Regions from separate parts of the Carnobacterium sp. FSL E2-0243 genome, predicted to be linked through region 1. Evidence: riboswitches for the same ligand, from Rfam matches in the RefSeq annotation. Region 1 holds a riboswitch; the other holds the start of a gene.
The links. A riboswitch is a leader RNA that binds a small molecule or an ion and turns the genes downstream of it on or off. The one in region 1 is predicted to bind magnesium.

Region 2: it holds a riboswitch for magnesium, as region 1 does, so the genes downstream of both, mgtA (magnesium-translocating P-type ATPase) here and mgtA (magnesium-translocating P-type ATPase) in region 1, are expected to answer to the same signal.

What each region holds. Positions count from the first base shown of each region.
Region 1 covers NZ_JBBOPM010000001.1:347,329-354,855, forward strand. Annotated here, with positions in the region: gene MHI00_RS01675 (C40 family peptidase) at 1-832, shown strand, start outside; gene MHI00_RS01680 (histidinol-phosphatase HisJ family protein) at 957-1,790, shown strand; gene mgtA (magnesium-translocating P-type ATPase) at 1,835-4,507, opposite strand; M-box (ykoK) riboswitch at 4,778-4,952, opposite strand; gene MHI00_RS01690 (hypothetical protein) at 5,087-5,284, opposite strand; M-box (ykoK) riboswitch at 5,506-5,679, opposite strand; gene MHI00_RS01695 (helix-turn-helix domain-containing protein) at 6,105-7,527, shown strand, end outside.
Region 2 covers NZ_JBBOPM010000001.1:2,131,640-2,139,166, forward strand. Annotated here, with positions in the region: gene MHI00_RS09980 (dihydrolipoyllysine-residue acetyltransferase) at 1-84, opposite strand, end outside; gene MHI00_RS09985 (alpha-ketoacid dehydrogenase subunit beta) at 223-1,200, opposite strand; gene pdhA (pyruvate dehydrogenase (acetyl-transferring) E1 component subunit alpha) at 1,204-2,316, opposite strand; gene mgtA (magnesium-translocating P-type ATPase) at 2,933-5,551, opposite strand; M-box (ykoK) riboswitch at 5,915-6,114, opposite strand; gene gdhA (NADP-specific glutamate dehydrogenase) at 6,256-7,527, opposite strand, start outside.

The sequences.
Region 1 (7,527 bases):
AGACAAAAAATTGGTAGAAGCGAGCCAATTTGAAATTGATATGACCATTAAGAAACTAAATGAAACCATTTTAGCATCAGAGAAAAAGAAATCTGAGCTGCAAAATAAGCAATTGCAACAAGTTGTTTTACAAAGTGACTTAGCAGCAAGACGTAGTACAGAGGAAGAGCAAAAAAATAAATATATTGGCGAAAAAGAAGCGGCACAATTACAACAAGCTGAGAATGAGCGTTTGAAGAAAGTTGCAGATGAGCAAAAACTAGCTGAAGAAAAAGCTTTGGCTGCAGCAACTAACAAAAAAACGGAGGATGAAAAAGTTCAAGCATCTAACCCGACGCCTGTTAGTGTCGTAGAACCAGAAAAACCTTTGGAAGTAACCCCGCCGCCTGCACAACCTCCAGTACCAACACCCACACCGGATCCTCCAACGGTAGGGTTTAATGTACCAGCGTTATTAGCGGAGGCCCAGAAATGGATTGGAACACCTTATTCTTGGGGTGGTGGAAATACAAATGGTCCAAGTTTAGGTTTTGGGGAAGGTGCCAATACAGTCGGTTTTGATTGTTCAAGTTTTGTTCAATATGTCTTTGGGCGTTTGGGAATTGGCTTGCCACGAACTACCTATCAACAAGAATACCAAGGAACCTATTTAGAATTAAGTCAGCTTCAAGCTGGTGATTTAATCTTTTGGGGTGGTCGAGGATCGACCCATCATGTAGGGATTTATATGGGCGGGAACCAGTATATTCATGCACCTGAAACTGGTGACGTAGTGAAAATTTCGAGTGTTTCTTCCTATAATCCACCAAGTTTTGGTGTCCGTGTTCGATAAGATAAGCTCTAGCTAAAGTTATAAATCTATCAATGAACTAACCGAAAGACGGCTACTTACTTCTGATGACAAGTCAAAGGGAAGTAGCCCTATTTCTATTTGATACTGGAGGGGGAAAACGTTTATGGTGTATGCAGATTACCATGTTCATAGCGATTATAGTGATGATTCTTGGTATTTAATGGAAGATGTTGTAAAAGATGCCATTCAACTTGGTTTAGAAGAAATATGTTTTACTGATCATGTAGATTATGGCGTCAAACCAGATTGGCAGCCAGAAGATATATTTCAAATAGGAGCGAATAAAGAGGTTAAGAATGTTCACTATGACTTATATTTTTCTGAATTAGAAAGGTTGACCAAAAAATATGCAGATCAAATAAGAATAAAGACTGGCTTAGAATTTGGTATGCAAGTTCATACAATTGAGCCATTTGAAAAGCTTTACCACTCCCACTCTTTTGATTTTATTTTGCTATCAATCCATCAAATTGAAGATCAGGAATTTTGGTTAGGAGAGTTTCAAAAAGGACGTACTCATGAGGAAGTTTATGATTGTTATTATAATGAAATGTTGCAACTAGTGACTGCTTATCAAGATTATAGCGTACTCGCTCATATGGATTTAGTCAGACGTTATTTAGACAAGGAAGTTGATCTATTTCATTACAGTAAAGCTAAAATAGAAAAGATCCTTAAAATTGTGATTGCCAATAATAAAGGAATTGAACTAAATACCTCTTCGGAGCGCTATGAAATCAATGGTTTAACTCCTTCTATTGAAATTCTAAAACTGTATCATGAACTTGGTGGCAAGATTATTACAATCGGAAGTGATAGCCATAAGCCTGAACATTTAGCATGGAAAATCAAAGAATCGAAAGAATTGTTGAAAAGTATTGGTTATACACAGTTCTGTACCTTTGATAAGATGGAACCTATTTTTCATGATTTATAATAAAAAGCAGCTGAGAAATTTTCTCAGCTGCTTTTTTTAACGACTTAAAGCAATTCACCAAAGCGTTTAATATAGATTTTTTTCATAAAGGTTACTAAGGTTAGATAGGCGATAATCGTCAAGGCTAACCAACCAAAGAAGTTAAGTGGGAGTGGAACCATGCCCAAGTGAGCTCCTAAATTTGTATAAGGCAACACTGTTCCAACAGCAATTCCTAAACCTGTAACAGTGGTAACAATGAAAGATGCCCGACTTTGTAGGAACGGAACTTTTGGAGTCCGTAATGCATGAATGACTAATGTTTGAGACCAAAGTGATTCTACAAACCAACCAGCATTAAACAAAGCTGCAAAAATCAATTGTTTTTCAGGTGGAAGAGAGCTATAGCTTCCGCCTAAAACTTGTGGACAAATGACAAAGAACATTAACAGATATGTTGTAATATCAAAAACTGAACTTGTTGGACCAATCCATTTCATGAAAGATCCAATTGAAGAAGAATCCCATTTTCTAGGTTTTTCTAAATATTCTTTGTCGACATTATCCCAAGGAATTGAGATACATGAAATATCGTAAATTAAATTTAAAAAGAGAACTTGAATCGGTAAGATTGGTAAGAATGGTAGAAAAGCACTTCCGACTAAAACAGAGAACATGTTACCAAAATTAGAACTAGCTGTCATTTTAATATATTTAATGATATTTCCAAATATTTTACGACCAGAAATTAGCCCTTTTTCTAGAATTAATAAATCTTTTTCTAAAAGAATAACATCTGCTGATTCTTTAGCAATATCTACAGCTGTATCAACAGAGATTCCAACGTCAGCTTCTTTCATTGCAGAAGCATCGTTAATTCCATCGCCCATGAAACCAACTGTATGGTCATTATTACGCAATGTTTTTACAATCCGTGTTTTTTGTTGCGGAGATAGTTTCACAAAAATATTGTTTTCTTCAACTACCGCAGTTAGCTGCGCCTCGTCAAGCGAATCAATATCACTACCAAAAACAACATTTTTTACTTTAATCCCAACTTGTTTACAAACAGTTCGGGTGATTTTTTCGTTATCGCCTGTCAGAATTTTTACAGCTACTCCATTTTTAGCTAAGGCTTCAAGTGCGGGTTTTGTTGTTTCTTTTGGTGGATCGAGGAAAGCTAGATAGCCCATTAGCACCATATCTGACTCATCTTTAACTGAAAATTCACCAATTGCTGCTGGATTCGTTTTTTGAGAGATAGCGATAACGCGTAAACCATCCTCATTTAGATCATCAACAGTTTTCAATATTTTATTTTTTAGAGTCTCAGTCAAAACGGTGACTTCGCCCATATATTCTACATGAGAAGAAATACTCAACATTTCTTCAACGGCACCTTTAGTAATCATTTGTGTTTTCCCATCTTGGTTTCGAATCACGACACTCATCCGTCTGCGATTAAAATCAAAAGGAATTTCATCTATTTTTTCGTATTCATTAATGGGAATGTTTAGTTCATTTTGACTTGCTTCGATAATCGCTAAATCCATTAAATTTTTAAGACCTGTTTGGTAATAGCTATTGAAGAAAGCATGTTTTAGAACACGATCATTTTCTTTACCTAAGACATCTAAATGATACTCTAAGACAATTTTGTCTTGTGTTAATGTTCCTGTTTTATCAGTACAAAGCACATCAATTGCACCAAAATTTTGAATAGAGTTGATATTTTTTATGATAGTTCCTTCTTTAGCCATGGAAAGAGTTCCTTTGACTAAGTTTGTTGTTACAATCATGGGCAACATTTCAGGTGTTAAGCCTACTGCGACTGATAAACCAAATAAGAAAGCTTCTAACCAATCGCCTTTTGTTAAACCGTTAATAATAAAGACAGCTGGTGCCATTAGCGCCATAAAACGAATCAATAACCAAGAAACAGAATTAATCCCTTTTTCAAAACTAGTATCACCTTTTTTTCTTGAAACATCATGGGCAATACGGCCAAATTGCGTATAAGGGCCGACTGCAATAACGATGCCCATTGCTGAACCACTCACAACATTGCTGCCCATAAAAGCTACATTTTCATAGTCCATCACGTTGGAATTTTTTGTGTTCGGAGCTAAATCAATTTCATATTTTTCAACAGGATTGCTTTCACCTGTCATGGCAGCTTGGCTAATAAATAAGTCTTTTGATTTCAAAATTCGGATATCAGCTGGTATCATATCTCCAGCTGATAGGTGAACGATATCCCCGCAAACTAATTCTTCCATTGGGATTTCAGTTTTCCCGCTAGTGCGTCTAGTTACTGTCGCAGTCACTTTAACCATGGTTCTTAGCTTTTCAGCTGCATTGGTTGAACGAACGGATTGAACAAAAGTTAATAAACCACTGATTGTCACCATTGTAACGATGATGATTACTCCTGTTAAATCTTTATCTGCTGGAGCAGCAATCCAATAATCCGTAACAAATGAGATGGCAGCAAGTAGTAATAAAACAAGTGTAAAAGGATTGATGAAAGCTCGTACAAGTTTAGCTGGAATGGATTCAGGTTTTTCATGCTGAATTTCATTGCTACCATATTTTTTACGCGCTGTTAGAACCTCATTTGTATTTAATCCATCTAGTGATGAACTAAAGTGATCGACCACCTTTTTACGATGAGAGGTTGCTGCAAATTTATAAATTTGATCGGTTACTTTATAGTTGATTGTTTTCTTTTTAGCCATTGAAATAGCCTCCTTTTTATAGACGATGAAACAAATTGTCCGTTGTCTCATCAAGAATGAATCGCAACTTAAATGAGCAACGATTATTTTTCTTTTCGTTTGATGAATAAATACCAAGTGATAAGTGCGGTTAGATAAAATCCCAAAATCCTAAAAATGGTTTCCATAATTTCAACCAACTTTCCTTAGGGAATAGAGCAATTTGAATGGAATTTAAGCAATAGAAAAAGCCTTTTGTTGCATGAAGGCGCAACAAAAGGCTCGTTAAATAAGAGTTACCTTCGTTGAGCTTTAGCACTATATAACGTAAAAAACGAACACATCGTTTTTAGCTACCTTATGGAAAGCCTTAATTCGACAATCCCTGTTCTACCCATTGGCATCTTTCGATATTTTTGGGCAGTAGCCTATGTTTATATAGGAGCCTCACCTAACAGTACCGATTTTAAATCGGCAAATATATAATTGTTTAATTGATTTAAAATGGTCAACTAATCATATTGCTTGATTCATTGACTAGTCTATCATGCTAGAAAGCGAGGACTAAATAGCATGAGGCTAGCCTAATAAATTAAAAGCTCATAGCCAAGATAACTTCTCTTGTTTTTTAGCTGTTTTAAAATAAAAGTTTTTTGTTTGTTTATCATAGTAGTACAGTTGCTTTTGTCCGTTATCGGCTACATAAATAAAATATTTACATTTAGAAGTTTCGTAGCTTTTGATATTTTTAATTCCATAAAAACGAACAAAGCGCACAATTTCTTGTGTGTAATCCATATCTTTCACGTCCTAACTAATGGCACTTAGTTAGTTTTATTGATAGTCAAAAATTGGGAGGTTATCCCAACTTGATTCGCACTAGTGCCATCTTTATTTTGTTGTCGATCCAATTGTTTACCTCCACCAATCTGTTGACTTAAATTATCTTATCGAATTGTGTATGAAGCTAGCTGGGCATAAAAAAGCCCTCATCTAGGGTAGACGAGGGCAACAAAAATAAATCTACCACTCGTCGAGTTTTAGCACTATGCAACGTAAAAAGTATCATTCTACTTTTAGCCATCTTATGGAAAGCCTTAATCCGACAATCCCTGTTCTACCCATTGGCATCTTTCGATGTTTTTGGGCAATGGCCTATATTTGCATAGGAGCCTCACCTAACTGGTAACACTTTAATTAATCGTTCTGATGTATCAACGGGTTCATTGTAGCACCCTATTCAGAAAATGACAACCCCTAAAAATTAAGTGAACTGTCTGGAAAGTTGAATAACAAATCGTTTTAAAGCTGAAAAGATGATTAAATCAGCGTTTATTTCCTTAATAGAAAATTAATTTTAAAACAAGAATAGAGTGGGACTTAATTCTAGATATAAGAACTGACATTTATACTGTTAGAATTAAACAAGTTGGTTTTTTAAAGATTCATTAATTGTGAAAAATAAAATTTTAATGCGTTATTTTAAACGTGAATCTAACGAATTTAAGGCAGTGTTTTAATAAATTAAATCAGTCGCTAGGTAGGTTAGTTATAAGCTTATATCTATTGTTAATTAGAGTGTTTACCAGTCGAATTTGCTTGTTTTAATAGAGGCGGAATGTTAAAATGGGGGCGAATTCAAAAATGGGAGTGTAAATGTTTTTATTTGTTATTTTTATATAAAAAGGGGATGGGGTATATGTATAATTTTTTAAATAATGAAGCGAATAGAAAGTTGAAGTTTATTGAAATACTCCATCGACAGGATGATTGGATCACCCTTTCTAAGATTGCAGAAGAGTTGGACTGTTCGGATAAAATATTACGCAGTGACATTAAGAAAATAAATATTGATTTTAGTCCATTTATGATTATTTCTTCTCCAAATGGTGTGCTATTAGAATATCCTCACACTATCAATATTGAATATATTTACAGTAAAACGTTAAGAACTAGTATAGAATATCAAGTTATAGAACATTTGTTTTTAAACCCAGGAATTACTATTACAGAATTATCGGAAATTCTCTATACTAGTGAGCCAGGTTTGAGAAGAAAAATCAAAGCATTATCTAGACAAACAGAGGAATCAGGTTTTAATATTGAGATTATAGATAGCCACTGCAACCTAGTAGGTGAAGAAGCACAGGTTCGTAATTTTTTAGTCTATTATTTTTTTGAGAAAATGTATTATGAGGATGCACCATTTAGCTCTACTGAACGTCAAGTAGTCGGGAAAATAATGGATTATTTTGAAAAAGAGTATAATAGAAGTTATGGAATGGATGCAAGAAAAGAGATGGAAAATTATCTGATCATTTCTTTAAGAAGAGTTTTGAATGGAAGGAATTTACTCACAGAGGATATACGAAGAAAGAATGTAGCAATCCGTTATTCATTGTCCTTTGTAGGGATACTAGAGGACTCTTTTTTAAAACGTGAATTTTTCCACGTGTTTAAAATAGAATTAAATCAATCCTTATTGGAAGAAATTACCTGTGTTTTTACGACATATCAATTTTCTTTACCAAATCGAGGTCCGAAATTTGATGAAAAAGCATTTTTTCAAGGTCTTGGGGCAAATATCGGAGAGCGAATTATTCAAATGTCGAAAGATTTACAAATTCCATTATATAATATAGAAGATATTCTTAAACGAGTAGCAGTAGATTTGGCAATTTATGTTGGTCCGCTTTTTGTTTTACATGATCGCAATAAGTTATTTGTTTCTAGATTAGAGCGTAATTATCCTGCATTTATTCAGTATTTAAAGCAATCAATTAACAGCTTTGGTGAAAAATATGATAATGAATTCGAAGAATCTTTAATAAACCAATTAATTTTTTCTACAGTGATTGAATGGAAAGGTCTTTTGACTCATTTAAATAATTATCATGCAAAAGTAAAAGTCAGCTTACTAGTAGATGGTTCAATAGAATTTGCGAACTATTTAGCTGCATTGATTGAGCATCAACTGGGACAAAAACTTGATATCGCTTATATCTTTAATAAACAAACTAAAAATCAGCAAAGTGAAATTG
Region 2 (7,527 bases), 1.8 Mb from region 1:
ATCGCCAACTTTAGCAAACCACTTAACGATTTCACCTTCATGAATTCCTTCACCAATATCTGGTAATTTAAATTTAAAAGCCATTTTTAATAACTTCCCTTCTTAATAACTACTTTTAATTGTGTGCTACTTTTTAATCTGAGCTTCAACTATAAAACAAATACAATCAATCAATATCTATTGAAAGGATCGATTGTATTCGCCTAAACTATTTAATTTTTATTAGAAGTTGTAGATTTCTTTGATTTTTTCTTCAATGTCATTTGCATTTGGTAACCAAGCATTTTCAGCTTGACCAAAAGGAAAGACAGTATCTGGTGCAGCTACGCGTCCAATTGGAGCTTCTAATGAAAGAATTGCACGTTCAGAAATTTCTGACATCACCATTGCACCAACACCTGCTTGACGTTGTGCTTCTTGAACAACAACAACACGGCCAGTTTTTTCAACTGAAGCAATAATTGTTTCAATATCCAATGGAGAAACAGTTCTAAGATCGACGATTTCAACTGAAATGCCTTCTTTTTCTAATTTTTCTGCTGCTTTAAGGGCTTCACGAACCATTGCGCCATAAGTGATAACTGAAATATCAGTACCTTCTTTAGCAATCGCTGCTTTACCTAGAGGAACAGTATACGCTTCTTCTGGAACTTCTTCACGGAAAGAACGGTATAATTTCATATGCTCTAAGAAAACAACTGGATCGTTGTCACGAATTGCTGAAATTAAAAGTCCTTTTGCATCATAAGGGTTACTTGGAATAACAATTTTAATCCCTGGTGATTGAGCAATTAATCCTTCTAAGTTATCTGAGTGTAATTCTGGAGTATGAACTCCTCCACCAAATGGTGCACGGATTGTAATTGGTAAGTTACGAGTACCACTCATACGGTAACGTGTACGAGCTGCTTGTCCAACGATTGAATCCATTACTTCAAATACAAATCCGAAGAATTGAATTTCTGGAACTGGACGGAAGCCTTCTAATGCTAAACCAACTGCAAGACCACCAATACCAGACTCAGCAAGAGGTGTATCGAAAACACGGTCTTCGCCATATGTTGCTTGTAATCCTTCAGTGGCACGGAAAACTCCACCGTTATTCCCAACATCTTCACCAAAAATCAAGACGTTTTCATCTTTACCAAGTTCAAGTGCAAGCGCATCAGTAATCGCTTGGATCATTGTTTTTTGTGCCATGATTTATTTCGACTCCTTTGCTTCAAAAATTGCAATTTGTTCTTTAATTGTTTGGTTTGGTTCTTCAAACATATTTTTCAAGAAATCTGAAACTTTTTGTTTCGGCTCTTGATCAGCAGCTTTAATCGCTTCTTTAATTTCTTCTTTAGTAGCTTCAATTACTTCATTTTCTTTTTCTTCAGACCAGATACCTTTTTCAGTTAAGAAATTACGCATACGAACTAAAGGATCACGTTTTTCCCAAATATCATCTGTTTCCTTAGTACGGTAACGAGTTGGATCATCACCTGAAAGTGTATGTGGACCATAACGATACGTTAATGTTTCAATTAAAGTTGGGCCATCTCCAGCAATTGCACGATCACGCGCTTCTTTTGTAACTGCATAAACTGCTAATGGATCCATTCCGTCTACTACAACTCCTGGAATTCCAGCAGCAACAGCTTTTTGAGCTAAAGTTTTCGCTTTAGTTTGAACTGAACGTGGTGTTGAAATTGCGTATCCATTATTTTGAATAATAAAGATTGCAGGTGCATCGTATGCTCCAGCAAAGTTCATTCCTTCATAGAAATCCCCTTGTGAAGAACCGCCATCACCAGTATAAGTTAACACAACATTTTTCTTGCCGCGTTTTTTCATTCCCAATGCAACTCCTGCTGCTTGAACGATTTGAGCGCCAATAATAATTTGTGGTGGCATAGCATGTAGGTTCACATCATATTTGTTCCCGCCAGCGTGACCACGAGACCATAAAAATGCTTCTTTTAAAGGTAAACCATGTTGAACCAATTGAGGAACATCACGATAACCAGGTAATAAGAAATCTTCTTTTTCCATTGCAAAGTGACTTGCTAATTGACTTGCTTCTTGTCCAGCTGTTGGAGCAAAGAAACCAAGACGTCCTTGACGATTAAGTGCTGTTGAACGTTGGTCTAACACACGTGACCAAACCATTTTAGACATTAAGTCTACTAACTCTTCATCAGATAAATCTGGCATTAAGTCAGGATTTACAACTTTACCATCCTCATCTAAAATTTGTATTGTTGGAAAATCAGCGTTTACGCTATCCATCAATGCATCGAAATCGATAGGTTTATTCTTTTTTGTCGCCATCTTTTACCCATTCCTCTCTCTTTACCATCTATTTGTTTTTGTTAAGATGCTGTTTTATACAGACCACTAAAACTGTATTAGTGTAATCTCTTTACCCTTTTAATTTAACACGCTTTCATATCTTATGCAAGTGTTATGCTACGATTTCCACACCATTAAAAGTGAAAAAACCTAGGACTAGCTTAAAAAAACAGGAACCACGACTGTTATAGTGAAATTCTTCACTTGACCCCTTTCTTATTTTATTATTGTTAAAATGAAGCATTGAAAATAAAACAATTTTGCTAAAAACCGTCGATTCAACATCCAACTGTTATACTCTTAATTAAAAACTGTATTAATATTTTGCGTTTCAACTGAGACACAGCTCACATTATATTTTTTTCACAATGCTTTTTTTTAAGATTAATTTTTTCTCATAATTCGAATTTTTGCCTTTTTCTAAAAAATAAATTCCGTTTCTTTTCCTTTAGGAACAACTTTGTATTTTTTTATTCTAATGCTTTTATAAAAAAAGATGACTACTACTAGTTTTTTTCTTCTATAATAATGCAAAAAAGAACCAGTGATAATCTATAGAAAATCACTGATTCTTTATTTATTCATTTTAACTAGCCTATAGCCATTCTTTGTTGACTTTGATATAAAGCATTTTAACTAATTGAACAGTCACAATGTAAGCAATGACAATACCAATCATCCAAGGCCAGTAGTTACTTGGTAAAGCGACTAAATCAAATACTTGTCCAATTGGGCTACTTGGAATTAGAACGGCTGCAATAATAACTAAAATAGTGGATACTGTTACACCGAAACTTGCACGGCTTTGAATAAATGGAATTTTTTTCGTACGAATAACATGAACCACAACTGTTTGAGTAATTAAACCAATTACAAACCAACCTGAATGGAACAAAGCTGCCTCTTGAACTGTATTGGCTTGGAAGACAAACCACATCAATAAATAGGTTAAAATATCAAAAATAGAGCTGACTGGTCCGATACTTAGCGTAAATTTCATTAGGTTACTTGTATCCCATTTAGCTGGCAACATTAAATCTTCCTCATCCATACGATCCCAAGGGATGGTTAATTGAGCAACATCATAGATTAGATTTTGCACAAGTAGTTGAATTGAAAGCATTGGTAAAAATGGGAGAAAGGCACTGGCTACAAGAACACTAAAAACATTCCCAAAATTAGAGCTAATCGTCATTTTGACATACTTCATCATATTCCCAAAAACTGATCTACCCTCTAAGATACCATCTTCCAATACGTTTAAACTTTTTTCAAGTAAAATAATAGAACTAGCTTCTTTCGTTATATCAGCTGCAGTATCAACAGATATGCCTACATCTGCTTTTCTTAAAGCTGGAGCATCGTTAATTCCATCACCCATAAAACCAACAGTATGTCCTTTAGCTTGCAATAGCGCAATAATTCGTGCTTTTTGAGTTGGATTTAATTTAGCAAATAAATTGGTTGATTCCGTTGCTAAAGTTAATTCTTCGTCACTCATATTCTCAATTTGTGTCCCTAATAAAGCATTGCCCACTTCTATTCCAACATCACGACAAACTTTTTTAGACACAATTTCGTTGTCTCCAGTTAGAACTTTAACATTAACGCCGTGTTCATGAAGTGATTTAATCGCAGTAATAGAAGACTTTTTAGCTGGATCAAGAAACCCCATAAAGCCAGCTAAAATCATTTCATTTTCATCTTCAATTGAATAGATAGCTGTATCATGGACATCATTTTTGTATGCAACTCCTAAGACGCGCATACCACTTTCATTCATTTTTATACTAACATCCATCATGCGATCCATTAACTCTTTAGTCAATGGTACTATCTCATCATTTAATTCTACAAAAGAACAGATTTTCATCATTTCTTCAACCGCGCCTTTTGTAACCATCACTTGATGTCCTTGATTATTCACAGCAACTGTTAAACGTCTTCTAGAAAAATCGAATGGTATTTCATCAATTTTTTCGACTTCGCCAATAGCAAAATTTTCACGATTTTCAGAAAAATACTGAATAACAGCATGATCCATTAAATTTTTCCAACCCGTTTGATAATTAGAATTTAAATAAGCCAATTCAAGGACGCGCTCACAGTCATCTCCAACGGGATTTACATGGCGCACTAATACAACTTTATCTTCTGTAATTGTGCCGGTCTTATCCGTACACAAAATATCCATCGCACCTAAGTTTTGAATTGCATTTAACTCTTTAACAATAACTTTTTTCTTCGACATAGCTATTGCACCTTTTGCTAGATTACTAGTAATAATCATTGGCAACATTTCTGGGGTTAAACCTACTGCTATTGCAATTGAAAAGAAGAATGCTTCTCCCCAATCCCCTTTGGTTAAACCATTAATTAGAAAAACAATTGGCACCATAACTAACATAAAACGAATTAATAATTTACTTACGTTTGTCACGCCGCGATCAAATCCTGTCTCTCCTCTTTTTTCAGAAACATTAGAGGCGATATCGCCAAAGAAGGTCTCTCCTCCTGTTTTTAAAATAACCACTCTGCCTTGACCACTTAACACATCTGTTCCCATAAAGGCTAAATTGTGTAAATCTAGCGCCGTTTCATCTTTATCAGCTACATGGTCATCTATACGTACAAATTTTTCAACAGGCATCGATTCACCTGTTAAGGAAGATTGATTCACAAATAAATCTTTTGTCCAAATCAAACGAGCATCTGCTGGAATCATATCACCTGTGGAAAGAACGACAATATCTCCTGGAACAACTTCATCAATCGGCAGTTCCCTAGTCTCTCCATCTCGAGTAACCGCACAAGTTGTTTCAATTAATTCTTTTAATGCTAAACTAGCTTTTTGTGAGCGATATTCCTGAACAAAGCGAATTCCTGCACTAAATAAAATCATTAACCCCATCACAATACTAGCTTCAACATCATTAGTCAGAGCCGAAACGACTAATAAAAGCATTAACACGTATACAAAGGGATCTTTAAAAGCTTCAATTAATAATATAAACCAAGGAGTTGGTTTTTGTGATGCAACCTCATTGGGACCGTATTTTTCTAACCGGTTTTTAGCTTCATCTTCTGTTAATCCTGCTAGACTAGTGCCAAATTGGCTCAGTACTTCTTCTTCTTGTAAATAGCCTAATTTTTTCAATTCGTTGTCTTTAGATTTTTTTTCTGTCTTAATTTGAGTTTTTCTATTCATCATCATTTTGGTTTCCTCGCTTTCATAAGCAAGAAAAGCTGGCATCTTTGATACAAACGTATCTAAATAGACAAGTGAGTACAATGAAACTTAATTAACTTTTCTTGCAACCTCTGACTTCCTGGGTCTGAACTATCTTTTTGACTTGGTTTTTCCATCATACTCACCTCTCTTTTTTATGTATTTTTTGAAAAGCTTGCTACTAATTATCATTCACACACTTTTCTTTTGCTGTAAGTCCTGATCCACTCGTTAGAAAATTAGACTATAGAAAAAGCATGCCCCTACAATCATAGAGGGCATGCTAAAAAGTTCATCAAAAACAAACAATTTTCATATAAATACTTGAAACTAGCGCAAAAAAACTAGTAGTATTCTCCATCATTGAGCTTTAGCACTATATGGCGTAGATTATTCATCAGCTACATTAAAAATGACCTTAATTCGACCATTTCTGTTGACCCATTCCATCTTATTATAAGATGTTAAACATTTTGCTACACATGTCTCTCGATATGTGCAGGGCAGCAGCATTTTCCATATAGGAGCCTCACCTAACAGAAGCGTGTATTCAATTCTTACTTCCCTTTCAATGTACATCAAATAAAAAATTAAGTCAAGCCGAAAAAATTTATTGGAGATACTCTTAACTAAAATAACAGACCACTCTCTGAAAATTTAAGAGAGTGGTCTGTTAGACTATTTTTTAATTAAACAACACCTTGAGACAACATTGCTTCAGCTACTTTAAGGAACCCAGCAATATTTGCACCGCTGACGAAGTCCCCTTCAACACCATATTCTTTCGCAACATCACGACATTGTTGATAAATCGTCGCCATAATATCTTTTAAGCGATCATCAACTTCTTCAAATGTCCAACTTAATCGAATACTATTTTGGCTCATCTCCAAAGCTGAAACAGCTACTCCACCAGCATTTGCTGCTTTTGCAGGGCCGTATAAGACACCATGTTCTTGATAAACCTTAATCGCTTCTAAATCACTTGGCATATTCGCACCTTCTGCAACTGCATAAACGCCTTGCGCAACTAATTTTTTAGCCGTAATTCCATTAATTTCATTTTGTGTAGCCGATGGTAATGCAATTTGGAACTCATTTTCTAATTCCCAAATGCTTCCTTCTATATATTCGGCGCTAGTATGCTCGTTAACGTATTCTGAAATACGTTTCCGCTCTACTTCTTTCAAACGTTTCACTGTTTCAGCATTGATACCTTCTAAATCAAGGATGTAACCATCAGAATCGGAACAAGCAATAACTGTCCCTCCTAATTGATGAACTTTTTCAATGGCATAAATAGCTACATTTCCACTACCAGAAACAACTACTTTTTGACCTTTAAATGTTCTACCTACATCTTTTAACATTTCATTTGTAAAGTAAACTAAACCATAACCTGTTGCTTCCGTTCTAGCTAAACTACCACCCATTGGAATTGGTTTACCCGTTAAAACACCTGCACCAAAACCATTTAATTTTTTATACTGACCAAATAAATAGCCGATTTCACGTCCACCAACACCGATATCTCCTGCTGGAACATCTGTATCTGGCCCAATATATTTTTGTAGCTCCGTCATAAAGCTTTGACAAAAACGCATGACTTCAAAATCAGATTTACCTTTTGGATTAAAATCACTTCCGCCTTTGCCACCGCCAATTGGTAAACCAGTTAAGCTGTTTTTAAAGATTTGCTCAAATCCTAAAAATTTTACAATACTTTGGTTTACACTAGGGTGAAAACGAAGACCACCTTTGTATGGCCCAATAGCTGAACTAAATTGAGCACGAAATGCGCGATTTACTTGAACATTTCCTTCATCATCCGTCCATGGTACTCTAAATTGAATGAGTCTTTCAGGTTCCACAATTCGTTCTAAAATATTTTCTTCAATCATCTTGGGATGACGAACTAAAACAGGTTCAATCGTGTCAAAAAATTCTTTCACTGCTTGTAA